DNA from 4 places in the Paenibacillus sp. A3M_27_13 genome. Region 1 is predicted to be linked to each of the others. Evidence: riboswitches for the same ligand, from Rfam matches in the RefSeq annotation. Region 1 holds a riboswitch; each other region holds the start of a gene.
The links. A riboswitch is a leader RNA that binds a small molecule or an ion and turns the genes downstream of it on or off. The one in region 1 is predicted to bind cyclic di-AMP.

Region 1 (4,838 bases):
GACCTACAACCGCACCGAGTACCCCGAGCGTTGGAGCGTACATACCAGCTTGAGAGAAGATCAGCGCGCCAGAGCGATGTCGGTCCTCGGTAGCATTGATATCCTCCATCAGAACGTCCCGTACGAATTCCTGATCATTTCCGTCAATAATCATTCGCATGCCGCCACGCATAAAGGGATCGTCGATTTCCTCTACCTTAGATTCCAAGGCGAGCAGACCTTCACGACGGGTAATGGATGCCCACTCGGTAAACGTACCGATGAGCTCTTTGCGGTCTAACAGTTTTTGTTCGGTGAAAATAACCTTGAACAGCTTCGGAATCCGTTTGATTTCTGCCATCGGGAAGGCCATAAATATACTCGCTGCCGTTCCGACGAAAATAATCATGTAAGCAGCGGGATTATTGACCAGATTGACGACCGGAGCGCCTTTTAAGATCATCCCGACGACCAGTGACATAATCCCGAGCACAAGTCCGATAATGGTTGAAATTTGCATGATACACCTCATCCATGAGAATAGATTTTGAATCCTTTCATGCCGCCGGGGTCGTCCTTGCCCCAAGCGCGTCATTACAAGACGGATTATAGTATTTATCGACAAAACTCTCTTTTTTGTTAAGTGCGAATTTCCGGTATAATAAGGTGATTATGTATTGAATGGCGGAACCATTGGAGGAAATGGCATGGGAGTAAAGCATGGGCGTGAGTATGAACAAATTTTGAACGATTTGACAGAGGCTGTGGGACGCATCCCAGACAGCTATGAATTTTTTGAGATGGAAGCAGAAGATTGGGACAGGCTGGACCCGGCGGGACGCCAGGAAGTCAATGAAGCTTTGGCAGAAGACTTATTTTATGCACTGGGTACAGAGCCCATAATCACTGTAGGCAGTGGCGTTGTGATCTATGAGCCGGAGCAGCATCGTATCTATGTACTCATTGGAGACGAGGAGCTGACGTCAGTCCCTTTGATTTGAGGTCTGTCTTATGGATTTATCAACGGGGCCGTGGTAATATGTACACCAATATATCGTAGTTTTGGCCGTATTTAAGCGGTCGAAAGGCTTCCGTATAAACGGGGAGGAGTTCGTAACATGCCTTTTACACAAGAAGAGATTGAAGCACATCTGGAGAAACTGGAGGGCTGGGAACTGGAGGAAGGACGTTGGATCGTTCGGAAATATAATTTTTCCAGTTTTATGAAAGGGATTGCATTCGTGGATGAAGTTGCCGCTATATCTGAAGCATTCAATCATCATCCATTTATTACGATTGATTACAAGACCGTGACTCTGCGTTTGACCTCTTGGGACGACGGCGGTATTATGGCCGTGGATATTAAGGAAGCCCAACAATATAATGAAGCTTTTGAAAAAATGCGCAGCAGTCATTGAGCTTGTAATGATCTGTCGTATGATGATAAAAGCGCCTTCGCTATACAACATCGCGGTTGTATGCCGAAGGCGCTTTTATCATAGAACCTGGGTTTGGTGTTCGGGACGATATACCATACAAAAAAACGGTTTTTTGCCATCGGGAGTCTGGCGTTCATAGGTATCTGTAAGCTCAAATCCAGCCGCCTTGTAAGCCCGGATAGCGCGCCCATTCCAAGTGAGTACCTCTAGATCAATTTCATTCTTCGGGTTGCGTCGTTGTGCTTCCTCTGCAATGGCACGGACAAAATCAGCGCCTTTGCCATGTCCGCATCTTTCAGGATGCATTCCAAGACCTAGCCGGGTCACACCGATCATAGGAAAATATTGAGCAAATCCCGTCAGCTTATTCTCTTCATCCAGTACGGCAACATATTGCTCTTGGCGAAGCGTGGGACTTCCAAATTCGACTTCAAGCGCCTTCATTTGTTCCCAGGGGAGCCAACCGTATATATTATAAGGTGGATCATAGCGCCACTCACAGATTGCAGCCGCTTGATGCTCGTCCATCGGTACGATCCGATAGTTGAATATTGAGGCCGGCATGTGTTCCATCCTCCTTTTACAGGTACTTCAATCATTAACAACAGATTGTAGACAAGTTGCAGGGGAATGGCAAGCGTGTTTATTTCATACTCAAGTCGGGTATACATTGAATAAGAAGGATTTACTGCTCATATGCTCCCCCAGCGCTGACGGTAAAACCGACGATGTTCGCTAAAATTGAAACCTTTTGAGGCTTCAGTTCGTCAGTAATGATAATAATTGCTGATGTTGTGGACATAAAAAACCGCAATTCGATTCCGGCCAGAATCAAATTGCGGCTAGGGTTAGCTTGCTGTGCGTTAGTTATTCTACGTTGTCGTCATCAGGAATTTCTGAAGCTACAGAATGGTAAGCGTCTGTGCTCATAATTCTTTTTGCACCGACATAGCGGTTAGCGTAATAATTTTCGTTCAGTGAGCTAACTACTACACCACGTGAAGTCGAGGAGTGGGCAAATTTCCCTTCACCTACGAAGATACCTACATGGGAAATGCCTCTTCCTGTGGTGTTGAAGAACACCAGGTCTCCAGGTCTCATTTCATCGCGGGATACAGAAGATCCCATTTTGAATTGTGATCCGGATTGATGCGGAAGTTTAATTCCCAGTTTGTTGAATACATACATTGTGAAGCCGGAGCAATCGAATCCCTCGAGTGTAGTGCCTCCGCTTCTGTAGCTCGTTCCTTTGGCATCTTGAATGACCTGGTCCATCTTAGAGTCTGCATATGCACTGCCGCCACCGAATGTAAAAGATGTAAAGGCAATGGCAAGACCCATAGCTGCGATCGTTAGCTTCTTCTTCAAAAAAAATATACCCCTTCCAATGCCTGCGAGGTTAGCTTAAGGATTCGGTAGAAGGTTCCCCTATGACCACTCTGTTGCGAGATCAATTCACCCAAACTGGTTCCCCCGCTTCCTAGGTGCCAGGAATTAGGCTTAACTTAAGATGTGCACCTTGGAGAGCAGTATTCACAATAACGTTATTTTTGAGATAAAGGTTACAATAAAGATTACAAAGTTGTTACTATCAGTTCACTGCGATTATTGTAACAAAGACGGCTGGCTTTGGCAAATGTTTCATTGCAAAAAGTTACAAAAAAAATCTGCTCCTAATGTCCCAGGAACAGATGTTGTTAACAGTATTCAGTTATGTGTCGTTTGCGCGGATATGAATCAAGATTTTTCGACAGACGGAAATGAAGTAAAAAACATAAAGGCAGGGCTTAACTTCTACTGGAGATATAGGTATGCCATAGTCTGTACTGCGAACTGATATGCCACAGCCTGACCAGACTAGTAACAAAATGATACGATTGCTGGAGAATGAGCGCCAGCATACCAGTCCAAATCATCGCCACGGTGCCAAATAGACCGAAGACCAGCAGCACACAAGCACCGAGCAAAAGGGATATACCGACAGCTGGGAGGAACTGGCGAAAGAAGGCGAGCAGGGACGATAGTATGGCGTGACCACCGACAGTCCCCAGTTGCATATACAGGATGCACTGCCGAATGAACCATCCGTAAGCCATCCACCCCATGGCATAGGGCAATAAATGCAGCAGGTAAGAGGGAGATTGAAGCGTTCCTGCTACAATAGGGTAGAGTCTCGGTACTACCCAAAAGGCGGGAAGCAGCAGCAGTCCCAACTCGATGGTGTAATACAACAACGACGACATGCCATGGCGTTTCATACCCTTGAAAAAGGACAGGCTTTGCGGTTCAGTCGCATCGGTATGCAGGCTTTGATATATTCCGGCTCTAATGAAGGGAGTGATCAGTATGCGTAGTACAGTCGCCCCTAGTAGTATCCACAAATACACATGTACTTCCCGGCTGTCCATCAGAGCAATCTGGCTCTCCATCCAAAACAAGGTCTGTCCCAGCTCGTTTTGACCCTGATCAGGATAACGGAGCAGTAGCGGGATAACGGCAGACTGCACCAGCCGATAGAGAAACACCCCCCACAGTAGTCGATACAGAAATAAAATGATAACGATATAGAATCGTATGCGCACCAGCGCCCAGCCCTCTTTTATAACAGTCCGCATCTATAGACACCTCACCATGACAGACTTCCAAGCAGTGTTTCTAACAGCTTGGTTACACTTACATTCCAACGGGTTTGTTGCTTTTCGTCCAATTCGGCTTTTAGGCTATTGTTAATGTGCTTGTTCTCCAGTGCAATGGTATATAGAGGATCAAGGGTTACATAGGAAACGGGAGAAGTACTTTTGATCCGAAAAGTTGTGCTTTTGCCCACGCCGTCCCAAGCCTTGAATATCGTGGTACCATCCTTGAAGGTAAATTGGACAGGGATCTTGGGATAATCCGCCCCTTTTTTGCTGACCGTCACGACTGCTTCATATCCATTCTCCAGCTTTTGGTTCGTGATATGATCCACCGAAAAGTCCGCCATCTGGCCGTCATATACATACTGTTCAAAATAGTGGCTCCATGAGCGTCCGGTGGCTCTCTCCACGATACGTTGAAAATCCTGGGAGGATGGATGCTTGAATCGGTACGTCTGGACGTAGGTCCGCATAATCCGATCCATTTTTTTCATACCCACCTGACGTTCAATGCCCCGTAGTACCAGCTTGCCTCGAGAGTAGGCGTTTTGCGCGTACTCAGCAGCCGAGCCGTACTTCCATGACTCGCGGTTTAGCGGCTGTGGGGAGGCTATCTGTCCCGATTGTAATGGCAAGTTGGGGGTAAGCCCATATTCTTGCTCCATAAGCCGCTCCTCTGCATAGGAGGTGAAGCCTTCATCCAGCCACGGCTCCTCAAATTCGTTATTGGCTACCATTCCGTAGAAATATTGATGTCCAATCTCATGAACTAATGTTCGTTCCA
Region 2 (4,838 bases), on a different contig from region 1:
TTTCCTTGCCTTCAATTTTCCTTCCCATAAATTCCGGAGTTCTCCCGACCATCAGTCCGCATATAAACACACCCAGAATCGCATACATCAGCATATTCATCAGCCCGACACCCTTGCCGCCAAAAATGACGTTTAGCATCATTTCTCCCAAAGCAGCCATGCCACCCAGTGGGGTTAGTGTATCATGCATATTATTGACCGAACCTGTCGTTGCCGCTGTTGTGACCGCAGTGAATAAAGCCGATTGTCCAATGCCGAAACGAACCTCTTTCCCTTCCATGCTTCCTTGAGAAGCATCCACACCCAGTGTCTGGATTAACGGGTTACCTGTCTTTTCAGACACGTACGTAATAGATAGTAAAATAAGAAACAATACCATCATGGAGCTAAAAATAATCCAGCCCTGCTTACGATTACGGGCAAACAGTCCAAAGGTATACGGCAACGAAGCCGGCATTACCCACATTGCCAAAATTTCCAGCACGTTCGTCCAAGGACTTGGATTTTCAAAAGGATGCGCAGAGTTAGCTCCCGCATAACCGCCTCCATTCGTCCCCAAATGCTTGATGGACTCCAGAGAAGCAATGGGCCCCATAGAAATCTGCTGCTGTGTTCCGCTCAGCGTCGTAAGATCCGCCGTAGGCTGTAGCGTCTGTGGTACCTTCAATCCAACCAGCACCAGCGTAAGCACAAAGGCCAGCGGCAGGAAAATCCTTATAATGGCTTTAATAAAATCTTGAAAGAAATTGCCCATCCCTTCACCGCGCCGCGTCAATCCTCTCATAAAAGCCGCAGCAACCGCAAAACCGGAAGCAGCCGAAGTGAACATCATCATCGTGACGAACGCCATCTGTGTCAGATACGTAAGCCCGCTTTCTCCGCTATAATGTTGGAGATTCGTATTCGTCATAAAGCTGATTACCGTATTAAAAGCTAGTGATGCTTCCATATTACTGTTTCCAGCCGGATTACCAGGAAGCATTCCCTGTAAACGCAACAGCAAGTAGCTGATCGCCACAAGCACGACATTCGTTGCAATGAAACTCATAACATACGTAGTCCAACGCATGCTTTCTAGCTTCTTCAATCCTACTATCTTATAAATCAGCTTTTCTGTTCCGCCAAAAATCCGATCCGTCCGATTGGGTTCATTCGAGAATACATGATACATATAGGTGCCCACTGGCTTTACCAAGAGCAGCAATATGACGATCACAATTCCAATTTGAAGCAGCTCCATCCTTTATTCCTCCTTCAAAATGCTCCTGCGTTTGGAACAACAGACCTGCTTCCAGAGCACCAATTGTGTGCACACGTTTGCGAAAACCCGCTACCTATGATGCTTAATATTCAGATCTGTTGTTCCCGCCCGCTCTATCCCCTATAGCTGACTAGAACTTTTCAGGGTTCAGGAGTGCGTAGATTAAATACATAAACACAATAGCCGTAAGCCCAAGTATAACGATCATCCTCTTCGTCCTCCTTTAGAGGTCTGCGCATCACACCAGCGTACAAACAGCAGTATCACTCCATAACTCACAGCCATGACGAGCAGCATGTATATATCCATCATGTTTATACCCTCCGTATCGGTCCTCAGATCGCCATTCTTATTTGATCATAAAATCATAAAACAACTATGTTATAAGTGCTTATCCGTTCAGCAGAAAACCCACCTCTCCGTTCAATGTGTAGATCACATGATCCGCTCCCAATCCCCGATAAATTCCTTGTGGATTACAGCCGTGCGTAATAACATAGATCGATTCCGATGTTAGCGGCCGACATATTTGCAGGAAACGGCACGTCAGATTCAAGCTGTTCTCGAACAAATACACACTACCAATTTCTTTTTTTGGAAAATTCCATTTTCCCGCTTGCATGGTATTGATGCGGACAATGTGCTCCACACCCATTTTTTTGAGCTGTCGTTCCTCCTGGGCGCTATTCGTGAGAACTGCAAACGCCAATTTTTTGAAAATAAGCAATTTCACAAAACTTCTGCCCGCTTCATTCGGTGCAGTGACAATAATTAACCGACCTTCCATCAGTAGCTCCTCTCCCGGTATAAAAAGACAACAAAAAGAAGCCGAAGGAAAAAGGCTTTCCTCCGGCTTCTTACATATCCATGATAAAATAAACCATGGCTGCACACGGCGGTTTGTTGCCTCTCCCTGTACGCTTACGAGGTTAGCTGTCGGATTCGGACGTGAGAGTCGCCCTATTTCTGGCACTTGACCTGAAAATTCACCCCATGAGACACACGGCTTCCGAAGCCGTACAATCTCGATTGGTTCCCCCGCTTTTGCAACTGCAAAATTCAGCGCTATAGACATTTCGTTGTTACTTCATTCAAGTTAATTTGAAATTACGTCTTGAATCATACACCCGCGCATGGAAGACTGTAAAGCTCAACTGCGGGGTTATAAATCGGCCTTTAGAGCCTAGGATATTAATAATAGCGCTTACAATGCAACTATGCTTCTCACAGCTCCTTCAATCTCTGTTTTTCATCCCTTTTCGAAAATGACAAGCATGTCAATATTGGCGTAGGGTAGAGCGTTTTTGGCCTTTTTTTGTAAAAAGAGAAGAAAATACGCTATATGTACCAGCTAAACACCGATTGAACCCGCTTTTATAAGAAGAAACACCTTAATTCGCTCCATTTGCGGTGCGATTTACTGTTTTGAACAAAATACGATTTTACAGCGGCTAAAGGCTTGATATAGCTTTTCCAAACTTGCAACCTTGCTTTTAATTGCTTACAATTTAATTGCTGAATATTGAATAAGGAGAGATACTATGACCGTTTATGAATATGATGCGCACACCCTGCAAGGGAAAAAAATTCCGTTATCCACATATGAAGGGAACGTTCTGCTTATCGTGAACACTGCCAGCAAATGTGGGTTAACCCCCCAATACAAAGCGCTACAAGAGCTATATGACCAGTACCATGAACAGGGGCTCGAAATTTTGGGATTTCCCAGCAACCAGTTTGCCAAACAAGAGCCAGGTTCCAGCGAGGAGATTTCCGAGTTTTGCCAGATCAATTATGGTGTTACCTTTCCGATGTTCGCCAAGACAGATGTCAATGGCGATCAAGCGCACCCCTTATTTCGTTACCTGACCCAAACTGCTCCGGGGGTATTAGGGTCCAAAGCGATCAAATGGAATTTTACTAAATTCTTAATTACACGAGAAGGTAACGTATTTAAGCGCTATGCACCGCAAACCACTCCAGATAAGCTGGCGGGAGATATAGAGAAGCTTTTGCAGCAAAACTGACATCCTTCTTTATCACAGTTAATAAACGACCGGTTGTCTACCGTTGTTCTGTGGCTAAAGGATATAACGAAAAATGCTTAACAAAAAAAGCATCCCTTCACGTAAACCGTGTCAGGATGCTTTTTTAACTGAGTATTGCATATAATGCGGTCGAGAGGACTCGAACCTCCACGGGCGTACGCCCACTACCCCCTCAAGATAGCGTGTCTGCCATTCCACCACGACCGCAAATCATAATGTAATGAGGCAACAGATTTATTATACTCTCTCATCAACTATTTGTAAACAAAAATATAATAATTATTTTATTTGTTATTTTAACTAACATATATGAGCGATAAGAATATTTAATTTGACACAAAAGCTATTTAAATGTAAATATATATTACATATATTTCGAATATTTTTCGTTATCCCCAAGTAAAAAGTAAAATAACATAACATAACATAAGGATTCACTTCGAGGAGGCGAACCACCTTGCATAAAGGCAACCGCTTGCTGAACTATGCATTATTGTTGGACCCTTCCCTACCTGTTGGTGGCTTCACCCGTTTTAACGGACTGGAGAAACTATCGCGTAACGGACATTTGAACAGTCTACAAGACCTGGAACATTACATGCTGGATGATTTGTATCCTCAATTTACAACCGTTGACGGCATGGCTATCAAAAGTCTGTATGTCGCCATCCAGCAGAATGACAGTTGGCGGATCGCCCTCATTGATAAGATGCTGCATACCCAACGTCCCTCCTGGCAGCATGTGAAGGAGTTTCGTCTATCCGGTCAGCGTCTGCTCAAGCTCGCTAAGGCTCTTTATCCTTGGCTTGAATTTGACCAGTTGGAATCTATACTCATTCAATACAATGCGATTGGCACACTCGCTACCGTTCACACCTGGATTAACTTCCTCCTCGGAAACGATGTAGAACAGACCGTTCACGGCTATCTTAGCGCAGCAGTGTCCTTCTGTGTGGAAGATGCCTTCAAACTACTCAATCCTCCTTATGAGGAAAAGAACCCTCTTATGGAGCGTATGACAAGCGAGCTCCTCTCTGCCTGGAAGAAGCTTAACCAACCTGAGCCAACTGCATCTCAGCGTCGCTTTCTTCACAGACATTGGTCCAGCTCCTACATCACTCTACCTCTTTATATGAGCCATAATAACCAATTGGATGAACCTAGACTGTTTTCCTCCTCAGGTCTATTCAAACGCCTTCCAGCATCCCCCTGATGCGTCGTTTCGCCAATGTGGTCACAACACCAAAAACACTCTGTCCCTTTCCTCAGGTGGCAGAGTGTTTTTTATCCACATATAATCGCAATTCACAGCATTAGCAGACTCTAGACGGATTATCAGAACCACCTAGCACTTAATTAAGTAATTAATTCAACAAAATGACGCATTTACGATTGTAAAAACACGTATAAAAGTGTATCATAGTGTTAGATGGTTAATTCTAACATGTTTACTGATGATTATTATAACACACCAATTATTCCGCAAGAATCCGTAAGGGGCGATTTCTCTTGAATAACAAAATGCCTGT
Region 3 (4,838 bases), on a different contig from region 1:
AACCCACAATGGCTGGAAGTAAGATCCAGAATAGACCAGCGCTCACATTCACAGTGTCTCCCAGACTCATTACACTAAGCCCCATTAGAATGCTGTCAAAAATAACGTGGCTGAACATGGCGGCAATAAAACCGTAACGCAGGAACACAAAACTGAACAGCAAGCCAAGAAAAGTCAGCTCAATAGGTCTGGAAATCACCGGATAGATTGGATAAAGTGTATGTCCCAGTGCCCAAATCAGCGTGGTGATCAGACAAGCAACAAAAGTGTTTTTCACTATTTTTTTGACCATCGGAATACCAAACAGACGGTAGACAGTCTCTTCTCCAATACCTGCCATCCAGGCCATAATCGGCAGTAACCATGGATAAGCCATATTGTAAGGGGATTGCGTGGCATCTGTTGTGGAGAATGTATTAAATGTGCGCTCCAGTATAAAGAATAAGATGGATTGTACCCCGAGTAAAATAAAGGCCCACAAGTAGCCAACATACATACTGCGAAGCACATACAGCCCGTAGCCCGGCTCTTTCGCACGCGGCCATGCATTCAGTCCAACCTGACGCATAAGCCCGTCACCGCCGACCAAGGAGAAGTAGAGCGCTACTGCCATGAAGAAGGTAACACCAATCTGGAACACCATAAGAAATATAAGCATGCCCTTACCGCCTGCTTCTGCTTGCAATAAAGGCAGCATGTTCATTGTCCCAGCTATACTTGCAATAAAGTATATAACGGACAGAACAATGCCGCGTACAAATGAAGTATGTCGTCGGGTGAGTGACGCATACACAATGGCAAGAACACCCAGCACAAAGCTAAATAGGGCATAACCCGCATAGGTCATCCAATTCGCCCAAAATGTTTGCTTTTCGATATAATCGGTATAGGACGACGGGGCCGAAAAGCTTTGAGAGAAGGAGCGAACATCACCGTCTTCGAAAGTAAAAGCCAATGTAAGTACCGAGGCGCCGATTTTTTTATCGTCTACGGTATACTTTAATCCACCTTCTTTTTCAGTGGTGGCGAGCTTCAAGTCCGACGGCTTAAAACCAAAGCGCTTAACCCATACTGCGGCCGCCTGCTCCTTGGCTTCAAGCGTCATGCCGTCCTCAGCTACACGTATAAGCCTGTTACGTGCTTCTTCATCCGTAGAAATATCAGCCTGTGTGTAATTGGTACTGGAGGTGATCCGTTTAAAGCTAACGACCTTCCCAGTGGATAAATCCACATGAATTTGCAGTTTGCTTTTCGCTGAGGATTCAGGCAGATCAACCCGAAAGGTTTCGTAAGGGTAATTTTTCTTCCATGTACGGTCGTACTGTTGAAGCAGTTTTTCTCTAGATAAATAACCGTACAAATCTGTTTCGGCCTGATAGGTCACGACAGGCTCCTCTGGCTGTGATTCAGTATAGCCCAACTCGGAGCGGGCAAAGTCCAATGCGTGTATGACCGCTTCTTGTTTGCTGATGACCTTTGCGTTCATTACTGATTCTGGACTCGGATTACTAAGCGAGGGAATAAGCAATTGAAAGATAAAAAAGCAAATCAGGCCAATCCCGCCCAGCAAGCCTAATTTTTTGAAGTTGGCCGTGAGCACGACCGGTTTCCCGATAGGATTCATGAGTTTCCTCCTTAATCTGTAAATAAGAACATCCATTAAAGATATCATACTGCACAGGTTCCCGCCAACAGACCAGCGATATTCATGAAAATAGAGTGAAAGCACTTTAAAGTTCCAATAAAATAAGATAAGCTGCGATTAAACGATGCCCATTCGCAAAATAAAGCCAATTTCACGTTTTTTCGGCGAAATCGGTTTTGTGATCTGGATATAGAAGGATTATAATCTTGAGGCAATGCCTATAAAATACATAGGTAATGATATACAGTTGAGCCGAATTTCTATGAGAAAACGGGGGAACCATGTTACTGGGGTGAATTTTACAGCCGATCCTGCTGGATTGGATGTGTAAATAGGGCATACTGTGCTGCCCGAATCCGTCAGCTAACCTCGTAGGCTATGAGCAGGAACCAAGTCAGGCACTCGGTTTTCCGGTGTCTATTTTTGTGCGTATAAAAGTGTTTGGATTGGTTAGACCGCTGCGGGTGCAGATTATTCTTCCGATTGCTGTTATCCCCGGATTTTTTGATTGTATAACCCCTTTAATGGTTAAAATCCGGAGATAAAGGCAAACGCTTCGCTTCTTCAGAACAATTCTGCTTCCTTCGCTGCTGCCCGCCAATAGCACAGGGGGCAGAGTAGTGCTTGACATGCATTCTTCCTGTATTCAGGGAATGCTAATTATAGTTACTAAAGGTTTGGAAAAATCAAAAAAATTAGGGGCAACGACGATCGGAAGATCAAATGGAACGCGTAGCGGGCTTACACCGTATTAAATCACTGTTTTTATAGTTTTAAGGATTAGGAGAGAAGTGATGAATAGATGAATCCCAATGCAAGCTGGCTCCGGCTTTCTCCACCGCAGATATTCGTTGCGGGTTTTGCCATTATCATTCTAATAGGTAGTTTATTGTTAATGCTGCCGATCTCCAATACAACAGGAAAGCCACTTGCGTTTATAGACGCTTTGTTTACTGCCGCTTCCGCGACCTGTGTTACAGGGCTTGTCGTAAAGGATACGGGGACCTTTTTTACAACCTTTGGTCAAGTTGTTATCGCTGCGCTCATTCAGATCGGCGGCCTGGGCTTTATGACTATGGCTACCTTGATCGCGCTGGTGTTCAAACGTCGGATTTCCTTACGGGAGCGCCTCATTTTACAGGAAGCGATGAATCAGACCTCTGTCGAAGGAATTGTCGGATTGATTCGTAAGGTGCTGCTGTACTCGCTGGTCATTGAGGGCGTATGTGCTGCAATATTTGCGATTCGCTGGTCGTTTGATATGCCTGTAGGCAGGGCGATTTATTTTGGGATTTGGCATGCCATCTCCATGTTTAACAATGCTGGTTTTGACTTATTCGGGCACTTTCGCAGCCTGACAGGTTATGTATATGATCCGATTGTTAATTTTACAGCTATGTTCCTGATTATTTCAGGCGGAATTGGTTTTGTAGTGATGTCGGACCTGGCAGAATATCGCAAGCGCAAGAGACTTTCCTTGCATACTAAGGTGGTACTCAGCATGACGGGCGCTATGATTGTAGTCGGCACGCTCGTGATTTTTGTATTTGAGTTTACGAATCCAAAGACTCTTGGCTCGCTTGATTGGGGGGGGAAACTGCTGGGATCTTTATTCCAGTCCGTAACCCCTCGTACCGCAGGTGCCAATACACTGGACATTGCAGGCTTGCGGCAGGCTACGCAGTTTTTTATCATCATACTCATGTTTATCGGGGCTTCTCCTGGCTCTACTGGAGGCGGGATTAAGACCACAACATTCGCGCTGCTCATTGGAGCCGTGATTTCGATGCTACGGGGGCGTGAAGATATTGTGCTGTTCAGGTACCGACTTGCGCAGGGACGAATTTACAAGGCTTTGACCATTACACTGCTGGGGCTGCTGTTCGTGATCGGGGTGACCATGATTTTGTCGGCAACCGAAGATCATCATTTTCTGATGATCTTGTTCGAGACGGTGTCTGCGTTTGGTACGGTGGGGCTGTCGATGGGGCTTACACCTGATTTGACAGTCATAGGTAAGCTGGTGATTACCCTGACGATGTTTGCAGGTAGACTGGGGCCACTCACGCTAGCTTATGCACTGGGGCCGAAAAAGGGTAAAGAATTATATCGTCATCCGGAAGGCAAAATGATTATAGGATGAATCATTTCATGATATGTAGTATACATTTCGTTGATTTAATTATTTCAGGATTTTTGCAAAATCCTCATTTATGAAATTGATTCAGATAAGGGAGTTTTCGAGTAGATATGAAAACGCAGCAGTTTGTAGTTATTGGCTTGGGACGGTTTGGCTCAAGCCTGGCTTTGCAATTGGTGGATATGGGGTGCGAGGTGCTAGGCATTGACCGGAATGAGGATGTTGTGGACAGTATGAGTGAGATGTTGACACATACTGTCGTTGCGGACGCTACCGATGAAGACTCATTGCGATCACTGGGCATCCGTAATTTCGATTGCGGCATTGTTGCTATTGGTGATGACATTCAGGTAAGCATCCTGACCGCCATTTTGCTGAAGGAGCTGGGTGTGAAAAAAGTCGTAGCCAAAGCCATATCTGTGCTGCACGGGCGTGCGTTAGAGAAGCTCGGTGTGGACCGGATCATTTATCCAGAACGGGATATGGGTATCCGGGTGGCTCATCAGCTAGTCACGCCTAATTTGCTCGATTATTTGGAGTTGTCCAAAGAATACAGTATTGTGGAACTCAATGTACCTGCATGTCTGAATGGCAAAACGCTAGCAGAGCTAAATGCCCGTACTCGCTTTGGTTGTAGTGTCGTGGCGCTTCATACGGCGAACGGTATCCTGATCGCACCGACGGCTATGGATCGGCTAAAAGCAGACGATATTATGGTCATCATCGGCTCGAATGACAATATCGGTCGCTTTGAGGATGAGGTTGTTAATGTCAATGAAGAGGGCTAAACCCTCTACACCATACGATAGCCTGCAAACGACGCACGTGTCTCGCTAATCCAGCGTCGTGCTGTCGGACCGAGATCGGTCGTCTCCGAGTAAATGAGGGAGGTCGTTCGGCGTGTCTCCTTCAAATCGGGCAAGTATAATGCAGTGAGTCCATTATCCCGTAATAGTTCGCTGCGCAAATAGGATTTGGGTAGCAAGGCGGAAGCCTTACAGGTTGGAAGCAGGCGTACAATTGCCTCGAAGGAGTCGATTTCCATGCGGATAT
Region 4 (4,838 bases), on a different contig from region 1:
CCTTTACTCATGTGTATTGCCTTATCTTATTGATGATTTATTCAGTTTGTCGATTTGGAAATGTCGAAAAACTATAATTCGACATATTACGACAAAGAATGTCGAATGAAGGAAATCATTTAGGATTTTATTGTATTTTAATCCATTATTCCGAATATTAAAGGAGCTGATATCTTGCACCAGCCACTCAGTGAAGAAAAAGTTTTTAAAGACCCGGTACATAATTACATCCATGTTCAGGATACTGTGATATGGCGGTTGATCAACACGCCGGAGTTCCAACGTTTACGGCGCATACGGCAGTTAGGCACATCGTATCTTACGTTTCATGGAGCGGAGCATAGCCGTTTTTCACATTCATTGGGCGTATATGAGATTACGAGACGTATTATTTCTCAATTTGAACGTGGAGATTTCCCAGATTGGCCGAAGGAGGAAAGGCTGGTTGCTCTGTGTGCGGCCCTATTGCATGATGTGGGGCATGGCCCATTTTCTCATTCAATTGAGGAAGCCTTTCATATGAACCATGAGGATTGGACATGCCGCATTGTACTGGGAGACACGAAGATCAACGCCGTGCTACGGCAAGTCGACGACAAGCTTCCACAAAAGGTGGCTGCGGTTATAGCCAAAACGTATGATAAGCCAATCGTTGTCAACTTGGTAACCAGTCCGCTAGATGCCGACCGTATGGATTATTTGTTGCGGGATGCTCATTCAACAGGTGTCAACTACGGCACGATTGATTTGGATCGTATTTTACGACTGCTGCGTCCTCATAATGGGAGAATTGTTGTGAAGGAATCAGGCATGCATGCAGTAGAAGATTATTTAATGTCACGCTATCAGATGTATTGGCAAATTTATTTTCATCCTGTAACACGCAGCTCGGAAATCCTTTTACGTAAAATTTTCAAGCGAGCAAAGGAATTGTTTAAAAACGGATATGAGTTTGGTTTTCTGCTGGACCCGCTGCCGGATCTGTTGAAAGGAGAGCTTACAGTAGAGCAATATCTGATGCTCGACGAGTCATTAATCCAGACCGTATTTAGCCAGTGGAAACGAGAAAAGGACGAGATTTTAAGTGATTTGAGCAGCCGTTTTATGGACCGTAGATTGTATAAATATGTAGAGATTGAAAATATGGATACAGATACCATTGACAGTATTAGAGAAGCTTTGAAAGAGGCTGGTTTGCACCCTGAATATGATTTTGAAATTGATTTTCCGACAGATCTTCCTTATGATGTGTTTCGGCAGGGTGGCTCGACGGACAACCAGATTTTACTGCTTGGACGTCAGGGCGAGGTGAGTGAAATATCCGAAGTTTCGGAAATTGTGCGCTCAATAAGTGGTATTCACCGAGGAAAATATCATATGTATTTTCCCCAGAATAAATTGAACGCGGTAAAAGACAGGCTTCCTGCCGAAATAAGGAATTATTTTGTCAAAGAATAGACAACTATATAGAAATGTAAGTAAAAAAAGGAGATGTAAACCTTGGATTTATTCGACACTCATACTCACTTGGATGCGCCACAATTTGACGAAGATCGTGAAGAAGTTATAGCACGTGCTGTCGAATCAGGAGTAACACGGATGATCAATATCGGATTTAATCGTGAGACCATTCCATCCACCATGAAATTGGCCGAGACGTATGATTTTATTTATGCGGCAGTCGGATGGCACCCTCAGGATGCTATTACAATGCAGGAGGGCGATTTAGAATGGATTGCATCGTTATGCAGTCATAAGAAGGTTGTAGCCATCGGAGAGATCGGTCTGGATTATTATTGGGATACATCACCGAAGGATGTTCAGCATCGGGTGTTTCGAAATCAAATTGGTCTGGCTCGTGAGCTCAAAATGCCCATTGTTATTCATAACCGGGATGCACATGAAGATATTGTTAGGATATTGCGCGAGGAAAAAGCGAGTGAGATTGGAGGAGTCATGCACTCCTTTTCGGGTAGCTGGGAGACAGCCAAAATGGTGCTGGATATGGGATTTCACCTTTCCTTTGGTGGTCCAATAACGTTCAAAAATGCCAAGCAGCCAAAAGAGGTGCTCGCACAGGTGCCGCTGGACCGTCTGCTCATTGAAACTGATGCTCCCTATCTGACGCCTCATCCGTTTCGTGGGAAGCGAAATGAGTCTGCACATGTGAGACTGGTAGCAGAGGCTGCAGCCCAAATCAAAGGGATTACAGTGGAGGAATTAGTGTCAATAACGACCCAAAATGCCCTGGAACGATTTGACATTCAATGAAAAAGTGAAGAAATCGATCAAAATAAAGAGATAGACGAAGCTAATCATGAATTTGTTGCAGGAAACTCGAGAATATTACAATATTTTAACCGAATATTTTAAAAAATGTACTTGAAACCTGCTTTACAACATGCATAGAAACAGGATATCATCTTTTCAGTGAATTGTTGTTTGAATGTAAACATCAACAAGTCATTTCATGAACCAGTCTCGCTGAGTCCCTTTTACAGGGAACGGGGGAACCGATATGGCTTACAGTACGTCCGGCATATGTGCAAGAAGGGAACGTCTCTTCCGCCAGCCGGCTCGACCGAAATTCTTTCCCCGAATGGGATTGAATAGGTGGAGGAGCCGTATTTCGATTTCTTTCTGGGTCTTCGGGGTGAATGTGAAGGCGACCGCCATGAGCGGTTGACCCAAGCTAGGGCGACTCTCTACGTCCGAACCCGACAGCTAACCCCGTAAGCGTAACAAGAGAGAAGCCATCTCGTGCATGAGTTTTCCCGCATATTCACACATGCCGGAAGCCACGAAAGAGCTCTCTAGTCTCTTTCTCTGGCTTTTTTTGTTGTGAATAAAAGAAAATCTGTCATCATACTGTGGTTAAACAGGGGAGGACAGCATGCCGCGAAGACGGGTACATGGTGCAGGACAGTCGCAGTTTGGGCTTGTCTTGTAGAAAATCTGTTATAGTCACGTCAAATCTCAACTATGTCTTACTCCAGACGGCGGGCTATGTAAGGAGGACGGAGGAAATGGGCATTTTCCAAAAAAAGGATACCCATGAGTCACGCTCATCCAGCATGTCTTACGTATTGCGTTGGAAGCAAGAGAATGTGCGCCAGGCTGCTTTGGTTGCTATTTTTCTAATCGCGCTAACGATTATGATTTCAATTCTGATGTACACGCAATCTAAAAAACAAGTCTTTTTTGTCATCGATGGCAAGGCGTCTGCGGTAGAAACCCGGGAATCCAAGCTTCAAGATTTGCTGAGCGAGCATTCCATTTCACTTCAGCCGCATGATACAGTTTCCATGCCGCTAAATGGAGCAATACAGGATGGCGATCGCGTAGTCATTAAACGTGCCAATCAAGTCAAAGTATCTTCAGGCAATGAGACGAAAAAGCTGTACACAACAGAAAATACAGTAGAAGGTGCCATTCGTACCTCGGGCTATAAATTATCATCAACGGATAAAGTTTATCCTGCGTTGGATGCCTCTGTTTCGTCTAACATGGACATAAAAATCGTCCGTGTGAAGAAACAGCAGGTCGAACAGAAAAAACAGGTGCCTTATCAGGTCATCAAAACGGCCGATCCGAGTCTTTATAAAGGCGATAATCGGGTCATTCAAAGCGGCAAATCGGGTGTGGTCGTCCAGCACGTTCAAAAGGTATATCATGATGGAAAGTTGGTATCCAAACAGCTGGTTAACAAGGAAGTTGCACAGAACCGTGTGGATAAAGTCATTGCAGTAGGAACGAAGAAAAAACCGGTCGTTCTGGCTGCTTCCGTCGGTCCCAATGATGCCGTTAAGGCAACAACGGTTAGTTCGGGCAGTGCTGTCCGTAAAGCAGGCGTCAATTTTAAATATAGCAAAGTTTTACAAAATGTCTCCATGACGGCGTATTCCTCACAGGAGCCAGGTATCGGTACACGTACTGCATCCGGCGCACGTGTCACGGAAGGACGCACCATCGCGGTCGATCCGAGTGTAATTCCAATCGGCTGGTGGGTGTATATCGAAGGGGTGGGCTTCCGCCGTGCGGAGGATACCGGTGGCGCGATTAAAGGCCACAAAATCGATGTGTATTATGAGAGTTTGAGCCGAGCCAACCAATTTGGTCGTAAGCACGGTAAAACCGTTTATGTTATCGGACCGATAAAGCCTGAAATCAACTAAAACAGGTTGTGTATGTTGAGGGCAATGCGATAGTATTAACAACATAGTTATGCCATGCTAAGAAGAGGATATCCTCTTCTTATTTTGTTTTCAAAAGCAGGGAAAGATAAATATAGCTTGCTGTGTAGCAGTGGAGGGAAACGCAAATGATCAAGGAAGTGATCGTGGTAGAGGGCCGGGATGATACGGTGGCCATTCGCCGCGCTGTTGAAGCGGATACGATAGAAACTGGCGGCTCAGCCATTAATAAAATGACGCTGCGTAAAATTGCATTGGCGCAGGAGCGGCGGGGGGTCATCATTTTAACCGATCCCGATCATGCAGGGGAGCGCATCCGTAAGATTATCGCTTCCAAGGTACCCGGCTGCAAGCAGGCCTTTATACCCGAGGCAGAAGCGACGCGCAAAGGAGATATTGGCGTGGAGAATGCCTCACCGGAAGCGATCAGACACGCTCTTGCACGGGTCCATACGACAGTGGAAGGCGCCGACCCGCTGATTGAGTGGGCGGACCTGATTGATGCTGGACTCATCACCCACCCCAATGCTGCTGCACGCCGTATGGCCTTAGGGAATGTGCTGGGTATTGGTTATTGTAACGGAAAGCAGCTACATAAACGGCTCTCTGTATTTCAGATCAGCCGCGAGGAATTTGCCGGGGCGC

Region 2: it holds a riboswitch for cyclic di-AMP, as region 1 does, so the genes downstream of both, NLX82_RS08330 (hypothetical protein) here and NLX82_RS26665 (C40 family peptidase) in region 1, are expected to answer to the same signal.
Region 3: it holds a riboswitch for cyclic di-AMP, as region 1 does, so the genes downstream of both, NLX82_RS17415 (TrkH family potassium uptake protein) here and NLX82_RS26665 (C40 family peptidase) in region 1, are expected to answer to the same signal.
Region 4: it holds a riboswitch for cyclic di-AMP, as region 1 does, so the genes downstream of both, NLX82_RS26160 (resuscitation-promoting factor) here and NLX82_RS26665 (C40 family peptidase) in region 1, are expected to answer to the same signal.

What each region holds. Positions count from the first base shown of each region.
Region 1 is NZ_JANAVE010000014.1:44,393-49,230, reverse strand. It holds gene motA (flagellar motor stator protein MotA) at 1-499, opposite strand, end outside; gene NLX82_RS26680 (hypothetical protein) at 687-980, shown strand; gene NLX82_RS26675 (4a-hydroxytetrahydrobiopterin dehydratase) at 1,098-1,397, shown strand; gene NLX82_RS26670 (GNAT family N-acetyltransferase) at 1,476-1,982, opposite strand; gene NLX82_RS26665 (C40 family peptidase) at 2,286-2,786, opposite strand; cyclic di-AMP (ydaO/yuaA leader) riboswitch at 2,792-2,929, opposite strand; gene NLX82_RS26660 (hypothetical protein) at 3,206-4,033, opposite strand; gene NLX82_RS26655 (M1 family metallopeptidase) at 4,045-4,838, opposite strand, start outside.
Region 2 is NZ_JANAVE010000002.1:403,055-407,892, reverse strand. It holds gene kdpA (potassium-transporting ATPase subunit KdpA) at 1-1,240, opposite strand, end outside; gene NLX82_RS27705 (potassium-transporting ATPase subunit F) at 1,392-1,469, opposite strand; gene NLX82_RS08330 (hypothetical protein) at 1,653-2,048, opposite strand; cyclic di-AMP (ydaO/yuaA leader) riboswitch at 2,164-2,336, opposite strand; gene NLX82_RS08325 (glutathione peroxidase) at 2,803-3,288, shown strand; tRNA gene NLX82_RS08320 (tRNA-Leu) at 3,434-3,516, opposite strand; gene NLX82_RS08315 (urease accessory protein UreF) at 3,785-4,522, shown strand; gene NLX82_RS08310 (hypothetical protein) at 4,819-4,838, shown strand, end outside.
Region 3 is NZ_JANAVE010000004.1:247,547-252,384, reverse strand. It holds gene NLX82_RS17420 (CPBP family intramembrane glutamic endopeptidase) at 1-1,624, opposite strand, end outside; cyclic di-AMP (ydaO/yuaA leader) riboswitch at 1,886-2,038, shown strand; gene NLX82_RS17415 (TrkH family potassium uptake protein) at 2,448-3,788, shown strand; gene NLX82_RS17410 (potassium channel family protein) at 3,896-4,573, shown strand; gene NLX82_RS17405 (LysR family transcriptional regulator) at 4,579-4,838, opposite strand, start outside.
Region 4 is NZ_JANAVE010000013.1:10,581-15,418, forward strand. It holds gene NLX82_RS26150 (HD domain-containing protein) at 175-1,458, shown strand; gene NLX82_RS26155 (TatD family hydrolase) at 1,501-2,271, shown strand; cyclic di-AMP (ydaO/yuaA leader) riboswitch at 2,473-2,755, shown strand; gene NLX82_RS26160 (resuscitation-promoting factor) at 3,027-4,175, shown strand; gene rnmV (ribonuclease M5) at 4,322-4,838, shown strand, end outside.